2 regions of the Streptomyces sp. WMMC1477 genome follow, and region 2 is predicted to be linked to the other one. Evidence: riboswitches for the same ligand, from Rfam matches in the RefSeq annotation. Region 2 holds a riboswitch; the other holds the start of a gene.
The links. A riboswitch is a leader RNA that binds a small molecule or an ion and turns the genes downstream of it on or off. The one in region 2 is predicted to bind glycine.
Positions count from the first base shown of each region.

Region 1: linked by a shared signal. The riboswitch ahead of gcvP (aminomethyl-transferring glycine dehydrogenase) and the one ahead of gcvT (glycine cleavage system aminomethyltransferase GcvT) in region 2 are both predicted to bind glycine.

Region 1 is NZ_JAPZBD010000003.1:5,448,948-5,456,731, forward strand. Features, by position in the region: gene O7609_RS23815 (bifunctional nuclease family protein) at 1-346, shown strand, start outside; gene O7609_RS23820 (MerR family transcriptional regulator) at 545-1,144, shown strand; gene O7609_RS23825 (DNA polymerase IV) at 1,209-2,726, shown strand; gene O7609_RS23830 (PRC-barrel domain-containing protein) at 2,639-3,019, opposite strand; glycine riboswitch at 3,185-3,282, shown strand; gene gcvP (aminomethyl-transferring glycine dehydrogenase) at 3,473-6,358, shown strand; gene O7609_RS23840 (DUF5999 family protein) at 6,490-6,696, opposite strand; gene O7609_RS23845 (hypothetical protein) at 7,039-7,608, opposite strand.
Region 2 is NZ_JAPZBD010000003.1:4,323,580-4,331,363, forward strand. Features, by position in the region: gene glyA (serine hydroxymethyltransferase) at 1-191, opposite strand, end outside; gene gcvH (glycine cleavage system protein GcvH) at 222-602, opposite strand; gene gcvT (glycine cleavage system aminomethyltransferase GcvT) at 717-1,862, opposite strand; glycine riboswitch at 1,890-2,005, opposite strand; glycine riboswitch at 2,006-2,124, opposite strand; gene O7609_RS19425 (AAA family ATPase) at 2,353-3,024, shown strand; gene O7609_RS19430 (enhanced serine sensitivity protein SseB) at 3,128-3,958, shown strand; gene O7609_RS19435 (enhanced serine sensitivity protein SseB C-terminal domain-containing protein) at 4,125-4,895, shown strand; gene O7609_RS19440 (ABC transporter substrate-binding protein) at 5,113-6,783, shown strand; gene O7609_RS19445 (ABC transporter permease) at 6,884-7,784, shown strand, end outside.

The DNA of each region.
Region 1 (7,784 bases), 1.1 Mb from region 2:
CGCCTTCGCCCAGCAGGGCATGACCCCGGCACGCCCGCTCACACATGACCTGTTCAAGGACGTGCTGGAGGCAGTCGGCCAGGAGCTCACCGCCGTCCGCATCACGGATCTCCGGGAGGGTGTGTTCTTCGCCGAACTGGTGTTCGCCAGCGGGGTGGAGGTCAGCGCCCGTCCGTCCGACGCGATAGCGCTCGCTCTGCGCACCGGTACACCGATCTACGGCAGCGACGGGGTGCTGAACGACGCGGGGATCGCCATCCCGGACGAGCAGGAGGACGAGGTGGAGAAGTTCCGCGAGTTCCTCGACCAGATCTCGCCCGAGGACTTCGGCACCAGCAGCCAGTGAGCGTGCGGTGCGGGGGTCAGCCCTCGCAGCAGCCCCAGCCTGTACCCGGTACCGCAACAGGCCAAACCACTCTTGGGATGACTGTCACCCGGCATGCCGAGTGTGGCGATCGTTGACGCACCCCGGGTGACTGCCTACCTTCATGGAGGCAGGTTCCGGCGGCGTCACCGCAGGGGCGTGAAGGGATGGAGGGTCGGCGTGACCAGCACCGGCGACGGCAAGGCCACGAACGGCCCGTTTCCGCTTCACGAAGCCGCCACGCGGCCCGTGGGCGAGCAACCCGCCGCCGTGAGCGGTACCGCGGGCGAGCGGCTCGGCTATCGCGGGCCGACGGCCTGCGCGGCGGCCGGCATCACCTACCGCCAGCTCGACTACTGGGCACGCACCGGGCTCGTGGAGCCGAGCGTGCGAGCCGCCTCCGGCTCCGGGACGCAGCGGCTGTACAGCTTCCGCGACGTCGTCGTCCTCAAGATCGTGAAACGGCTCCTGGACACCGGCGTGTCCTTGCAGAACATCCGTACCGCGGTACAGCACCTGCGCAGCCGGGAGCTGGACGCCCTGCCCCAGATGACCCTGATGAGCGACGGCGCGACGGTTTACGAGTGCACCTCGCCCGACGAGGTCGTGGACCTCCTCCAGGGCGGTCAGGGCGTCTTCGGCATCGCCGTGGGCGTCGTCTGGCGGGACGTCGAGGCCGCGCTGTCGCAGCTGCACGCCGAGCGTCTGGACACGGGGGAGACCCTGGTCAGAGACCATCCGGAGGACGAGCTGGCCCGGCGACGCAACCGCGCGGTCTGACGCGGCCGCACGCCCTCCGCGCCTTGTCGGCCGGGTGTCAGTGCCGTGCGGGACCATCGGTGGTGTGAGAGGCGCACCGACGATCCTCCATCTCGACATGGACGCGTTCTACGCCGCCGTCGAACAGGCGGCGAAGCCGAGCCTGCGCGGGAAGCCGGTGGTCGTCGGCGGGCTCGGGCCCCGGGGCGTGGTGGCCACGGCCTCCTACGAGGCCCGCAGGTTCGGTGTGCACTCCGCCATGCCCACCGGCCAGGCCCGGCGGCGCTGCCCCAACGCCGCCTACCTCACCCCGCGCTTCAGCCTCTACCGGCAGGTGAGCGACGTCGTGATGGCACTGCTGGCCGAGCTGTCCCCCCTGGTCGAGCCGCTCAGTCTCGACGAGGCCTTCGTCGACCTGGAGGCCGGAGGCACCCCGCCCGACGCCCACGCGGCCCAGGAGACGGCCCGGCGGCTGCGGGCGGACATCCGGGCGGCGACGGGGCTCAGCGGCTCCGTCGGCCTCGCCGGATCCAAGATGATCGCGAAGATCGCTTCCGAGCAGGCCAAGCCCGACGGCCTGGTGACGATCCTGCCCGGCTCCGAGCGGCAGCTGCTCGCGCCCCTGAGCGTGCGCACGCTGCCCGGCGTCGGCCCGGCCACCGCGGAGACCCTGCGCCGGGCCGGGATCACCACCGTCGGCGAGGCCGCCGAGGCAGGCGAGGACGAGCTGCTGCGGCTGCTGGGCCGGGCGCACGGCAGCGGCCTGTACGCCATGGCCCGCGGGATCGACGAGCGCCCCGTGGTGGCCGAGCGGGCCTCGAAGTCCGTCTCCGTCGAGGACACCTTCGACGTCGACGTCACCGACCGCTCCCGCGTCGAGCTGGAGACTCGGCGGCTGGCCGAGCGCTGCGCTGCCCGGCTCCGGGCGGCCGGCCGCTCGGGCCGCACGGTGGTCGTCAAGGTCCGCAGCTACGACTTCTCGACGCTCACCCGGTCGGAGACACTGCGGGGCCCCACCGACGACCCGGTCGTGATCCGCGAGGCGGCCGCGCGGCTGCTGGCCGCCGTGTACACCACAGCGGGCGTGCGGCTGCTCGGTGTCGGCGTGAGCGGACTGGCCGACTTCACGCAGGAGGACCTGTTCGCCCAGGCGGCTCCCGCCGGGCCGGAGGCCGCTTCCGCGACGCCGGCGGACGGGCGCACCCGTGAGCCGACCGTCCCCTCAGGTGGCCCCGGCCCCGCGGCCCCGGAGCCCGCGCCCGGCGCCCGCCGATGGCTTCCCGGCCTGGACGTCTTGCACCGCGAACTCGGCCGCGGCTGGGTGCAGGGCAGTGGGCTCGGCCGCGTCACCGTCCGGTTCGAGGAGCCCGGCTCCCCTCCGGGGCGGGTGCGGACGCTCCGCGCGGACGACCCGGCGCTGGAGAGCGCCGAGCCGCTGCCCCTGGCGCCGACGGCCTCGCACGCCGAAACGCCCGCGGGCGTCTCCTCACCCGCGGGCCACGCTCGGCCCGCGGGCTACTCGTCCCCGCCCGCCAGCCGGCCGAAGTCCTCGCCCTCCGAGGGCGGGGCCGGCTCGCCGGAGGAGGGGATGTCCAGGCCGTAGTGGTGGTAGAGCTGGAGTTCCTGCTCGGGCGAGAGATGCCGTCCCACCCCGAAGTCCGGGGCCTCTCTGATCAGGGTGCGGGTGTAGGGCACCCGCAGTGCCTCCTCGACCACCTCGCTCGGCCGCAGTGGCACGAAAGCGTCGCGTCCGAAGAGACCCGTCCGGATCGCCGCCCACTCGGGATCGCCCGTCGCGTCGTCGAGGTACACCTCGTCGACGGTGCCGATCTTGGTGCCGTCGCGGTCGAACGCCTTGCGCCCTATGAGGGTGCGGGGGTCGATGTCGGTCTGCACGGTTCCTCCATGGAATGACACGTGGTGGCCCGGCCGACCGCCCCCTGGGTCGTCACACCGTCACCGGGTCCTGTCACCACCAAAGGACAGATTGCGCGGAATGGCCAGTCGAGCCGACGGCCCGTCGCCGTTCGACCGGCCGCTGGTAGGCTCGTAAGCGGCTGTAGACCCCGCGCGGGAGAGCCCTCCGGAGCAGGTGCCGGGGGCGCCGAAGGAGCAAATCCTCCCCGGAATCTCTCAGGCACACGTACCGTGCGGACGAGGTCACTCTGGAAAGCAGGGCGGGCCGCGGGCGCCACGGTGCACAGGTCCCTCCTCACCGACGGTGAAAGCCGGACGTCCCCTGTGGGCGGTTCCGGTGAAACTCTCAGGTTGAGATGACAGAGGGGGAGGCCGTCCGGGCACCCGCCGTGGTGTCCCTCGCAGGTCGTACAGACCAGGAGGCCTCCGCAGATGACCACCGATCGCATCACACTCTCCGCACTCGAGGGCGGCACACCGTTCGAACGGCGCCACATCGGCCCCGACGCCGCCGAGCAGGCGAAGATGCTCGCGCACGTCGGCTACGGCTCGCTGGACGAGCTGACGGCCGCGGCCGTGCCCGACGTCATCAAGAGCACCGAGCGCCTCGGACTTCCGGACGCGCGCTCCGAGGCGGACGTGCTCGCCGAACTGCGCTCGCTCGCCGACCGCAACCAGGTGCTCGACTCCATGATCGGCCTGGGTTACCACGGCACTTTCACTCCGCCGGTCATCCTGCGCAACGTCATGGAGAACCCGGCCTGGTACACCGCGTACACCCCGTACCAGCCGGAGATCTCGCAAGGCCGTCTCGAGGCTCTGCTGAACTTCCAGACCGTCGTCGCGGACCTGACCGGCCTGCCGACGGCGGGGGCCTCCCTCCTGGACGAGGGCACCGCCGCGGCCGAGGCGATGGCCCTGTCCCGCCGCGTGGGCAAGGTCAAGCAGGGCGTCTACCTGGTCGACGCCGACTGCCTGCCCCAGACCGTCGCCGTCCTGCAGACGCGCGCCGAGCCCACCGGCGTCGAGGTCGTCGTCGCCGACCTGTCCGAGGGCATCCCGGCCGAGATCGCCGAACGCGGCGTGTTCGGTCTGCTGCTCCAGTACCCCGGGGCCTCCGGCGCCGTCCGGGACCCGCGGGCCGTGATCTCCCAGGCGCGGGAACTCGGCGCGATCGTGACCGTCGCCGCCGACCTGCTGGCCCTCACCCTGCTCACCTCGCCCGGCGAGCTGGGCGCCGACATCGCCGTCGGCTCCAGCCAGCGCTTCGGCGTCCCGATGGGCTTCGGCGGCCCGCACGCCGGTTTCATGGCCGTGCGCGAGAAGTTCGCCCGCAGTCTGCCGGGACGGCTGGTCGGCGTCTCCGTGGACGCGGACGGGACCAAGGCGTACCGGCTGGCGCTGCAGACCCGCGAGCAGCACATCCGGCGCGAGAAGGCCACGAGCAACATCTGCACCGCGCAGGTGCTGCTCGCGGTCATGGCCGGGCTGTACGCCGTCTACCACGGCCCCGACGGGCTGCGGGACATCGCCCGCCGTACGCACCGCTACGCGACCCTGCTCGCGGCCGGCCTGCGCGAGGGCGGCGTCGAGGTCACGCGGGAGGCCTTCTTCGACACCGTGACCGCGCACGTGCCCGGCCGCGCCGCGGAGATCGTCGCCGCCGCACGCGAAGGGGGCGTCAACCTCCGCCTCACCGACGCCGACCACGTGGGCATCGCCTGTGACGAGACGACGACCCGGGAGCAGCTCACCACGGTCTGGCGGGCCTTCGGCGTCACCGCCGACGTGGCGCGGCTCGACGAGACCAGCGCGGCGGCGCTGCCCGCGGACCTGCTGCGCGACGACGAGTTCCTCAGCCACCCCGTCTTCCACCGGTACCGCTCCGAGACGGCGATGCTGCGCTACCTGCGCCGCCTGGCCGACAAGGACTACGCGCTCGACCGCGGCATGATCCCGCTCGGCTCGTGCACGATGAAGCTCAACGCGACGACGGAGATGGAGCCGGTCACCTGGCCGCAGTTCGGGGCGCTCCACCCCTTCGCCCCCGTCGAGCAGGCCGGGGGCTACCTCACCCTCATCCGGGAGCTCGAGGAGCGGCTCGCCGAGGTCACCGGCTACGACAGGGTGTCCATCCAGCCGAACGCCGGCTCCCAGGGCGAACTGGCCGGGCTGCTCGCCGTCCGCGCCTACCACCGGGCGAACGGTGACACGCAGCGCACGGTGTGCCTCATCCCGTCCTCGGCCCACGGCACCAACGCGGCCAGCGCCGTCATGGCGGGCATGAAGGTCGTCGTCGTCAAGACCGGTGAGAACGGCGACGTCGACACCGAGGACCTGCACGCCAAGATCGAGCAGTACGGCGACGAGCTGGCCGTCCTCATGGTCACCTACCCCTCCACGCACGGGGTCTTCGAGGACAACATCTCCGACATCTGCGCCGCCGTGCACCAGGCGGGCGGGCAGGTCTACGTGGACGGTGCCAACCTCAACGCCCTGGTGGGACTCGCGCGCCCGGGCAAGTTCGGCGCGGACGTCTCCCACCTGAACCTGCACAAGACCTTCTGCATCCCCCACGGCGGCGGCGGCCCGGGCGTGGGACCGGTGGGCGTCCGGGCGCACCTGGCGCCCTACCTCCCGAACCACCCGCTGCAGCCCGAGGCGGGCCCGGCGACCGGCATCGGCCCGATCTCCGCGGCCCCCTGGGGCTCGGCCGGCATCCTGCCGATCTCCTGGGCGTACGTCCGGCTGATGGGCGCCGAGGGGCTGCGGCGCGCCACCCAGGTCGCCGTGCTGAGCGCGAACTACATCGCCAGGCGCCTGGAGCCGCACTACCCGGTGCTCTACACCGGCCCCGACGGGCTCGTCGCACACGAGTGCATCATCGACGTGCGCCCGCTGACGAAGGCGACGGGGGTGAGCATCGACGACGTCGCCAAGCGGCTGATCGACTACGGCTTCCACGCCCCGACCATGTCCTTCCCGGTCGCGGGGACGCTGATGATCGAGCCGACGGAGAGCGAGGATCTGGCCGAGATCGACCGCTTCTGCGACGCGATGATCGCCATCCGCGCCGAGGCCGACCGGGTCGCCGCGGGGGAATGGAGCGCCGAGGACAGCCCGCTGCGCGGGGCGCCGCACACGGCGGCCCAGCTGGCGGGCGAGTGGGACCGCGCCTACACGCGTGAGGAGGCCGCGTTCCCGGCCGGCGTCGTGGCCGAGGGGAAGTACTGGCCGCCGGTGCGCCGTATCGACGGCGCCTTCGGCGACCGCAACCTCGTCTGCTCCTGCCCGCCGCTGGAGGACTACGAGGGCTGACCCGCCCGGACGAGCAGCGCAGGGCCCGGCCGTCCCGACGGCCGGGCCCCGTCGTCGTGCTCGGCGCGCCGTGCGAGGCAGCGCCCCGCCCCCGCCCGCCGGGCCCCGCTCGTGGGGCGTCCCGGCTCCGGCTACGCGGCGGCGGTCACCTCGTGGGGGTCCAGCGGTTTGTGCGGAGCGATGATCTGCCCGTCCGGCAGCAGTTCGCCGGTGTCGTCGAAGAGCACGACACCGTTGCACAGGAGGCTCCACCCCTGCTCCGGGTGGTGCGCCACGGGATGAGCCGCCTCCCGGTCGGCGGAGTCGGCGGAGGGACAGGGCGGTTGATGCTGACACATGACGGTGTGCTCTCGGTTCTCTCGATGCGGTGTGGTCGCTGAGCTGCGGCTGCTGTGCGTCGTCATCCGGCCGCTCCCCCGGGTCGGTGCTCGTGATCCCCAGTGTCGTCCTGCGGGGGGCGTTTCGCAGGGATTTCCCCGCAGCCGCCCCCCGTGAGGGATGACGCGTCCCCCACCGGAGCGGTTGTCACCCGCGCGGGTCATCCTCATGGGCCGGTGGCATGGCCGGAAGTGACTAGCCCGACGCGGGGAGCGTGCGCACACGTGTGCCCCGCGACCGGGACGCTGGTTCCCTTCGTCGCGGGGCACCGGTGCCATGCGGAAGGCGCCGTGTGCCACTCCCTAGACCGGGGCGGCCACCAGGCGGTGGGTCAGCAGCGGCAGGAGGGTGTCGACGCGGTGGGGCAGGTCCGGGGCGATGCCCGGGGGCGCCGGCGCCAGCGGCACCAGCAGGTCGTCCGGGGACAGCGTGCCGTCCTCCGGGTCCGCCGCCGGATCGCTGTGCAGCCACAGGGTGAGCATGTACAGCTCCGGCACGGACAGCAGCCGGGGCTGGTGCGGGGTCGGCAGGGCGTCGGCACGCCGCAGTGCCGACGCCGTCGACCGGACGTAGGGCCCCTCGCCGAAGTGGGAGAACGTCCAGCCGTCGGCGGTCAGCATCGCCTCCGCGGTGCCCACCGTGCCGTGGGAGCCGCGCAGGAGGAAGCGCCAGCCGGTCAGCCGGGGGCTCGGCGGCCCCCCGGGGCCGGTGATACCGCTCAGGACGTACACCGGCAGCGGCAGTTCGGGCTGCAGTTCGCCGAATGTCTCGGCCCGGGCCGGGGCACCACGGAGAGCGGCGGTCGGAGAACCGAGCGCGGCGAGAACGCTGCGCAGGGCGGCTGCGGGAGCCGGGTGAGCATGCAGGGGCATGGCGGGTCGCCTCTCACTCGGGGAGACATGAAGGGGTGCGCGGCGAAGTCCCGACGGCGTCGTCGGTAGCCCGGAGGCACGCCCGAACCGGGCGGGGGAAAGCGGGACCCGGACCGAGAGACGTCACGTCACGGCCTCAAGGCGGAGTTTATACGACATTTGTTCCCGAGACGTTT
Region 2 (7,784 bases):
TAGCGGCGGCCCGGGTAGCCCTCCGCGTACTTGTTGGTCAGGACCGAGCCCTGGGCTTCGAGGGCCGCCACCGGAGCGAAGTTCTCGGAGGCGATCATCTCCAGGGTGGACTGCTGGCGGTGGAGCTCGGCGTCGACGGCGGCGGCGACGTCCGGGTCCACCTCGTGGAGGGAACTGTTCAGAAGCGACATGGAAATGTGTCCGTCCGGGTCGGGAGGGGATCAGCCGGCGGTGTACGCGGTGTACTCGTCCGCCGAGAGCAGGTCGTCCTGCTCGCCGGTGACGCGCACCTTGAAGAGCCAGCCGCCCTCGAAGGGCGCGCTGTTGACGAGGCTCGGGTCGTCCACGACGTCCTGGTTGGCCTCCACGACCTCGCCACTGACCGGCGAGTACAGGTCACTGACCGACTTCGTGGACTCCAGCTCACCGCAGGTCTCGCCGGCGGTCACGGTGTCACCCACCTCGGGCAGGTCGACGTAGACGACGTCACCGAGGGCGCTGGACGCGTGTTCGGTGATGCCCACCGTGGCGACGCCGTTCTCGGCGGCCGACAGCCACTCGTGCTCCTTGCTGTAACGGAGCTGCTCAGGATTGTTGCTCATGGTGTGGATTCTCCCGGATGACGGTGGGGCGGGTGGCACAGGGGAAAGGTGGCACAGGCCGAGGGGGGAAAGGGGGACGGGGGAAGGGGGAAAAAGCGGTGAGCGGTGCGACGCTCAGCGTTCCCGCTTGTAGAAGGGCAGCGCCACGACGGCGTACGGCTCCTGCTTGCCGCGGATGTCGACGGACACGCCCGTCGTGCCCGGCGCCGCGTGCGCGGCGTCCACGTAGGCCATGGCGATCGGCTTGCCCAGGGTGGGGGAGGGTGCGCCGGAGGTGACCTCGCCGATCGGCGTGCCGTCGGCGGCGACCACGGTGAAGCCCGTGCGGGGCACGCGCCGGCCCTCGGCCACCAGCCCGACCAGCACCCGCGGCGGGGCGGCGGCGGCCCTCGAAGCGGCGGCCTCCAGGGCCTCGCGGCCGACGAAGCGGCCCCCGTTCGTCGTCTTCTCGAACTTCACCACCCGGCCCTGACCGGCGTCGAAGGGCGTGGTGGCGCGGGTCAGCTCGTTCCCGTACAGCGGCATGCCCGCCTCCAGACGCAGGGTGTCGCGGCAGGACAGGCCGCAGGGCACCAGGCCCTCGCCCTCCCCGGCCCCCAGCAGGGCCTGCCACAGCTTCTCCGCGTGCTCGGGGGCGACGAACAGCTCGAAGCCGTCCTCGCCGGTGTAGCCGGTGCGGGCGATGAGCGCGGACGCCCCGGCGACGGTCCCGGGCAGCCCGGCGTAGTACTTCAGGCCCTCCAGGTCGGCGTCGGTGAGCGAGGCGAGGATGCCGTGGGCCTTCGGGCCCTGGACGGCCAGCAGCGCGTAGGCGTCCCGGTCGTCCCGCACGGCGGCGTCGAACCCGGCCTGCCGCTCGGTCAGCGCGTCCAGCACGACCTGGGCGTTCGAGGCGTTGGCCACGACCATGAAGGCGTCCTCGGCCAGCCGGTAGACGATCAGGTCGTCCAGGATGCCGCCGTTCTCGTCGCAGATCATGGTGTAGCGGGCGCGGCCCGGTTTCAGCGCCGAGAGGAAGCCGACGAGGGCGTGGTCCAGCAGTTCACCGGCCTGCGGGCCGGTGACGGTGATCTCGCCCATGTGGGAGAGGTCGAAGAGACCGGCGCGGGTGCGGACGGCGTGGTGCTCGTCACGCTCGCTGCCGTAGCGCAGCGGCATGTCCCAGCCGGCGAAGTCGGTCATCGTCGCCCCCAGCGCGCGGTGGACGGCGTCGAGGGCGGTTCGTCGGGGCTGGGCGTTCTCAGGCAGGGCGTCAGACATTCAGGGCTCCCAGGCAGGGCGGACACGTCCTCCCCATCTGTCATCGGAACCTGAGAGGTTCGCCGCAGGCCCATTCGGGCCACGGCTTGCACCTTCGGTGGGACGGCCCGGAGATCCGGAGCCCGCCCGCTTTTCAGATCTGCCTCGCTCGCGCGGTATCGGGGCCTGAGAGATTCAAGGGAGGACTTGCTCCTTCGGCGCCCCCCATCCGGCGACCGGTGCCCCGGTGACCAGAATGCGGAGACTCTCCCGCGCGTGCTCGAACGGCCGGTATGAAGTTCGCGGGCACATCATTGCACGCGAAATCGTGCCCGAACCAGCCACCCGTGAGGCCCGCGGGAAAAGGTCCGCGTTCGGGTCGCACCGTAGCCGGAGGGAACCGCAGCGTGGCGGGCGGTCATCATAGGAGATGCTGCGTAGGGAAGGCTGTACAGGAAGGGCCGCACAGGAGCGCCGCGCCGAGCGCGGGGCCCCGGGAGGGAGAAGCGGCATGATCCGGAACGAACCCGGGTTCGGCCCAGCCCAGCCCTGCCCCGCCGTGGTCGGGGTGCCGCGGCAGCCTGCCGCGCCCCCGCGTGAGCGCGTCCCCGCCACCGTCCGGGATCTGCGGGCCCCGGCCCGCGCGCTCCCCGTGACCTTCCCCGGCGGCGACCGGGTGGTCGTCTCCGGGCTGCCCGGCAGCGGCAAGTCCACCCTCATCCGCGCCCTGACGGCGCGCTCCGAGGACGCCGTCGCGGTGGACTCGCAGGAGGTCCGCGAGCTGTGGGAGCGCCGCGTGCCGCGCTGGCTGCCGTACGCCCTGTACCGCCCCGCGGTGCGGATCGACCACTACCGGCGGCTGCGCCGCGCGCTCGCCGGCGGCTCGGGGGTGGTCGTCCACGACTGCGGCAACCTCCCCTGGGTGCGGCGCTGGCTCGCCCGCGACGCACGGCGGCGCGGCGTGCGGCTGCACCTGGTCGTCCTCGACGTGTCCCCCGGCACCGCGCTGGACGGACAGGCCGAACGCGGCCGGACGGTCTCCCCCTACGCCTTCGCACGGCACCGGCGTGCCACGGGCAGGCTGCTGGCCGAGCTGGAGGCGGGCCGCCTGCCCGTGGCCTGCGACGCGGCGCTCATCGTCGACCGTTCCTACACCGACGCCCTGCACGGCCCTCGCGACTGATTCCGGGGCACCGGGGAGCCCCGGTGGCCGGGCCGCGCACCCGGAGGCCGAAGATCACCCGCCTGCCGCCGGGGCCGCGGGACGCCGACAGTAAGGTGCAGCCATGACCGTTCCGCCGCAGTCAGGGCAGCCCCGGCCGGGGACGCCGCACGCTCCAGCGCCACCCCCGCACTCCGGGCCCGGGCACGGCGGCGGCTGGCCCGGCAACGAACTGGAGGAGACGCTCGCGGCCGCCGTGGGCAGCCCCGGCGCCGGGGCCCGGCTGATGGAGGTCCTGGGGCGCAGCAGCCTGTGGGTGCCGCTGCCGGAGGGCGGCGGCCCGGACAGCCGTGACGTGGACCTGCCGACGATCGAGCTGGACGGCGGCGCGGTCTTCGTGCCCGTCTACAGCTCCGAGCAGCAGTTCCACCAGTGCGTGCGGGTGCCGATGAACTTCGCCGTCGTCCCGGCCCGGGAGTTCGCCCGCGGCCTGCCCCCGCACGTCGGCGTCGCGATCAACCCCGAGGGCGTCGTCGGCGCCCCCCTGCCGCCCGAGGCCGTGGCGCTGCTGTGCCGCGAGGGCGGAACCGAAGGCGTCCCCGGCACGCCGAGCGGCGCCCGGGTGCGCCTCTTCGAGCCGGACTGGCAGGACGATCCGGTCGACTTCCTCTCCGCCGTCGCCGCCCAGTTCGCCGCTCTGCCCCAGATCCACAGCGCCCGCCGCGGGCTGGCCAGCGCCGAGGGCGACCCGCCCGCGCTGTTCGTCGGCGTCGAGCTGGACCTGCTGGAGCCCGAGGCCCGGCAGGCCACCCACGACGCCGTGGCCGGGGTCCTGGGCGTGCACGCGGTGCGCTGGCCCGTGCAGCTCGTCTTCCTCGACGCAGCCCCGCAGGACCCGGTCGTGGGCTGGCTCCGCGAGTGCGTGCGTCCCTTCTACTCACGCGCCCCTGAGTAGACTGCCCCGTCGGCCTGAGGAGGGGCGGTCCCGCCGGGCCGGGCGCGGCACGGCACGGCTGAGTAGTCCCGGACCTGCCACCTCTGGCTCGTAAGGTGATTGGATACCTCAAGGGGGCGCTCGCCGGTGCCCGGAGCACGGACGAGAGCGGAGAAGGGCGGCGGACGTGAGCGCGGGTGAGAGCGTCAAGGGGCTGCTGCGCCAGGTGTCGCCCGGCCGGGACGACAGGTACGACCGCTACGAGGCACTGCTGCACGCCCTCGCCGACGCCCCGGTGTGGCCGCTGCTGTGGGACGGCGCGGCGGACGACCCGGAAGCGCACTACGCGCGCATGGACGTGGCGGGCCACCCCTACGTCCCCTGTGTGACCTCGCCCCAGGAACTGCACGCCAGCGGCTGGGCCCGCGGCCACACCTCGGCCACCGGACGGGACGTCGCCGCGGCCCTCTACCCGCACCGCATCGGCCTGTGGCTCGACCCGCACGCCCCCGGCGGCGGGCTCGGCGTCCCCTGGCCGGACCTGCGCCGCGTCGCGGGCGGGCTGGACCGGCTGGCCGCGGGGCCGCTCCACATCAGCGAGCCCACCGTGCGCGCCCCGCAGTTCTACGCCCAGCTCACCCACCACGCCCAGCGCACCCCCGCCGTGCGCAGCCTGCGCCGCGCCTGGGTCCGCCCGGCGGTCGGCGCGGCCTTCCTGGCCATCGGCGTCGACGTGTACGAGCCGGGCCCCGGCGCCGCGCACACCGGGCTCGCGGTGGTCCGTCAGGCCGCCGGTGCGCTGCCGCCCGGGCTGCCCGTCTCCGTCGTCACCATGTCCGACGCGCACGAGCCCGTGGCGATGTGGCTGCACGCCAACTCCCGCCCGTTCTTCGACCGCGACGCCGCGGTGGCGGCGGGCCCTTCCGCCCGCGGGTACGGCTACCCGCACGCTCGCTGACAAGCCGCTGGACCTGTACGCATTTGCGCCCGTGGGGCGCCTTTCGAGCGGCTGTCGACGCGGTGCGGCGTATCGCCCCATACGCCGCCGTGCCCCGCCCCCGAGGGCTGGTCTCAGCTCGGTATCACCGGCATGCGGACGGTTCACACCTCTATGGATGCACAGTAATGTGCGGGCGACCAGAATCTGTTGCACCACCAGACCCCTGAGGTGGACGATGCGTAAAACCAGATCCAGGGTCGTCAAGGCGATCGCGGCCACCCTAGCGGTCGGACTGATAACGGCCGGATGTGCCAGCGAGCGGGACGACGACGGCGGCAACGGCGAGGGCGGCGGAACGTTCGTCTTCGGCGCCCCGGGCGACCCCTCGTCCCTGGACCCGGCACTGGCCAGCGACGGTGAGACGTTCCGCGTCACCCGGCAGGCCTTCGAGGCGCTGATCGAGCACGAGCCGGGCGGTTCCAAGCTCGTCGGCGGCCTGGCGGAGTCGTGGGAGAGCAACGACGCCGGCACCGAGTGGACGTTCAACCTCCGCGACGGCGTCGAGTTCCACGACGGCGAGAAGCTGACGGCCGAGGCCGTCTGCGCCAACTACGACCACTGGTTCAACTGGACCGGTACGTACCAGAACAAGGCGGTCTCCTACTACTGGCAGACCATCATGGGCGGCTTCGCGAAGAACGAGAGCGAGGACACCGCCGAGCCCAACTACAAGGGCTGCACCGCCGAGGACGAGCTCACCGCCGTCATCTCGGTGCACGAGGCCTCCGCCAACCTCCCGGGCGGCTTCTCCCTCCAGGCGCTGGCCATCCACTCGCCGAAGGCCATCGAGGCCTACGAGAAGGAGGCCGCCAGCGGCGAGGGTGACGCCATCAAGTACCCGAAGTACAGCCAGGAGGCCGGCACCGTCGCCGGCACCGGCCCGTTCCGCATCAAGGAGTGGGACAAGGGCAACAAGGAAGTCACCCTGGAGCGCTTCGACAAGTACTGGGGCGAGCAGGCCGGTGTCGAGAAGCTCGTCTTCCGCACCATCTCCGAGGAGAACGCCCGCCGCCAGGCGCTGGAGGCCGAGGGCATCCACGGCTACGACCTGGTCGCGCCCTCGGACGTCTCCGGTCTTGAGGAGAAGGGCTTCCAGGTCCCGGTCCGCGGCGTCTTCAACATCTTCTACCTCGGGATGTCGCAGGGCGGGAACGACGCCCTGAAGAAGAAGGAAGTCCGGCAGGCGATCACCCACGCCATCGACCGGGAGAACATCGTCAGCACCCAGCTCCCCGAGGGCGGTGTCGCGGCCACCCAGTTCATGCCGGACACGGTGGACGGCTACTCGGAGAACGTCGCGACCTACGAGCACAGCACCGACAAGGCCAAGAAGCTGCTGGCCGACGCGGGCGAGTCGGATCTGACGATCGACTTCTGCTACCCGACCGAGGTCACCCGCCCGTACATGCCGGCCCCGGCCGACATGTTCGAGCTGATGAAGGCCGACCTGGAGAAGGCGGGCATCACGGTCAACCCGAAGCCCATGACCTGGGCCCCCGACTACCTGGACGCCACCGAGAAGGGTTCCTGCGCCCTGCACATCCTCGGCTGGACCGGTGACTTCAACGATGGCTTCAACTTCATCGGCACCTGGTTCAACGGCTTCGACGAGCAGTGGGGCTTCCGTGAGCCGGCCATCTTCGACGCGGTGAAGACCGCCGGATCGGAGCCCGACGTCGCCAAGCGCGTCGAGCTCTACAAGAAGGCCAACGAGGCGATCATGGAGTACATCCCGGGCGTGCCGATCTCGTCCTCGCCCCCGTCGATCGCGTTCGCCAAGAACGTGAACCCGCCGACGACCTCCCCGCTGACCCAGGAGAACTTCGCCGAGGTCAGCTTCAAGTAAGCACACCAGCACGTGCGGTCCGCCCGGCCACCCCATCCCGTGGCCGGGCGGACCACGTCTCAAGCCCTAGTTCGAACCCCAAGAAAGGGGGTAGTGCGGGGTGTTGCGTCTCGTCGTACGCAGACTGCTGCAGCTCATACCCACCCTGTTGGGCCTGTCGGTCCTCCTCTTCGTCTGGGTCCGCCTGCTGCCGGGCGGACCGGCCGCCGCCATCCTCGGCGAGAGAGCCACGGCGGCCGACAAGGCCCAGATCGAGAAGGCCCTCGGTCTCGACCAGCCGTTGTGGGTGCAGTACTGGCGCTTCCTGGAGCGGCTCGGCCAGCTCGACCTCGGTACGTCGACCCAGACCGGACAGCCGGTGTGGGACGAGTTCACCCGCGCCTTCCCCGCCACCGTGGAACTGGGCATCACGGCCATGGTGATCGCCGTCGCGGCCGGCATCCCCCTCGGCTACTTCGCCGCCCGGCGGCGCGGCGGCTGGCTGGACGTCACCGCCGTCTCCGGCTCCCTCGTCGGTATCTGCATCCCGGTGTTCTTCCTCGCCTACATCCTCAAGGCGGTCTTCGCCGTCGAGCTGGGCTGGTTCCCCAGCTACGGCCGCCAGACCACCGGCATCGACGCCACCGAGGTCACCGGTTTCTACGTCCTCGACGGCCTGCTCACCGGTGAGTTCGACGCCTCCTGGGACGCCCTGCGGCACCTCGTGCTGCCCGCCCTGGCCCTCGCCTCGATCCCGCTGGCGATCATCACCCGCATGACGCGGGCCAGCGTGCTGGAGGTCCTGGGCGAGGACTACGTCCGCACCGCCGAGTCCAAGGGCCTCAAGCAGAGCGTGGTCCGCGGCCGGCACGTCATGCGCAACGCCCTGCTCCCCGTCGTCACCGCGATCGGCCTGCTGACGGGCGGCCTGCTCTCCGGGGCCGTGCTCACCGAGTCGGTGTTCGCGTTCGGCGGCATCGGCTCCTTCATCAAGACGGGCATCGACCAGCGCGACTACCCCG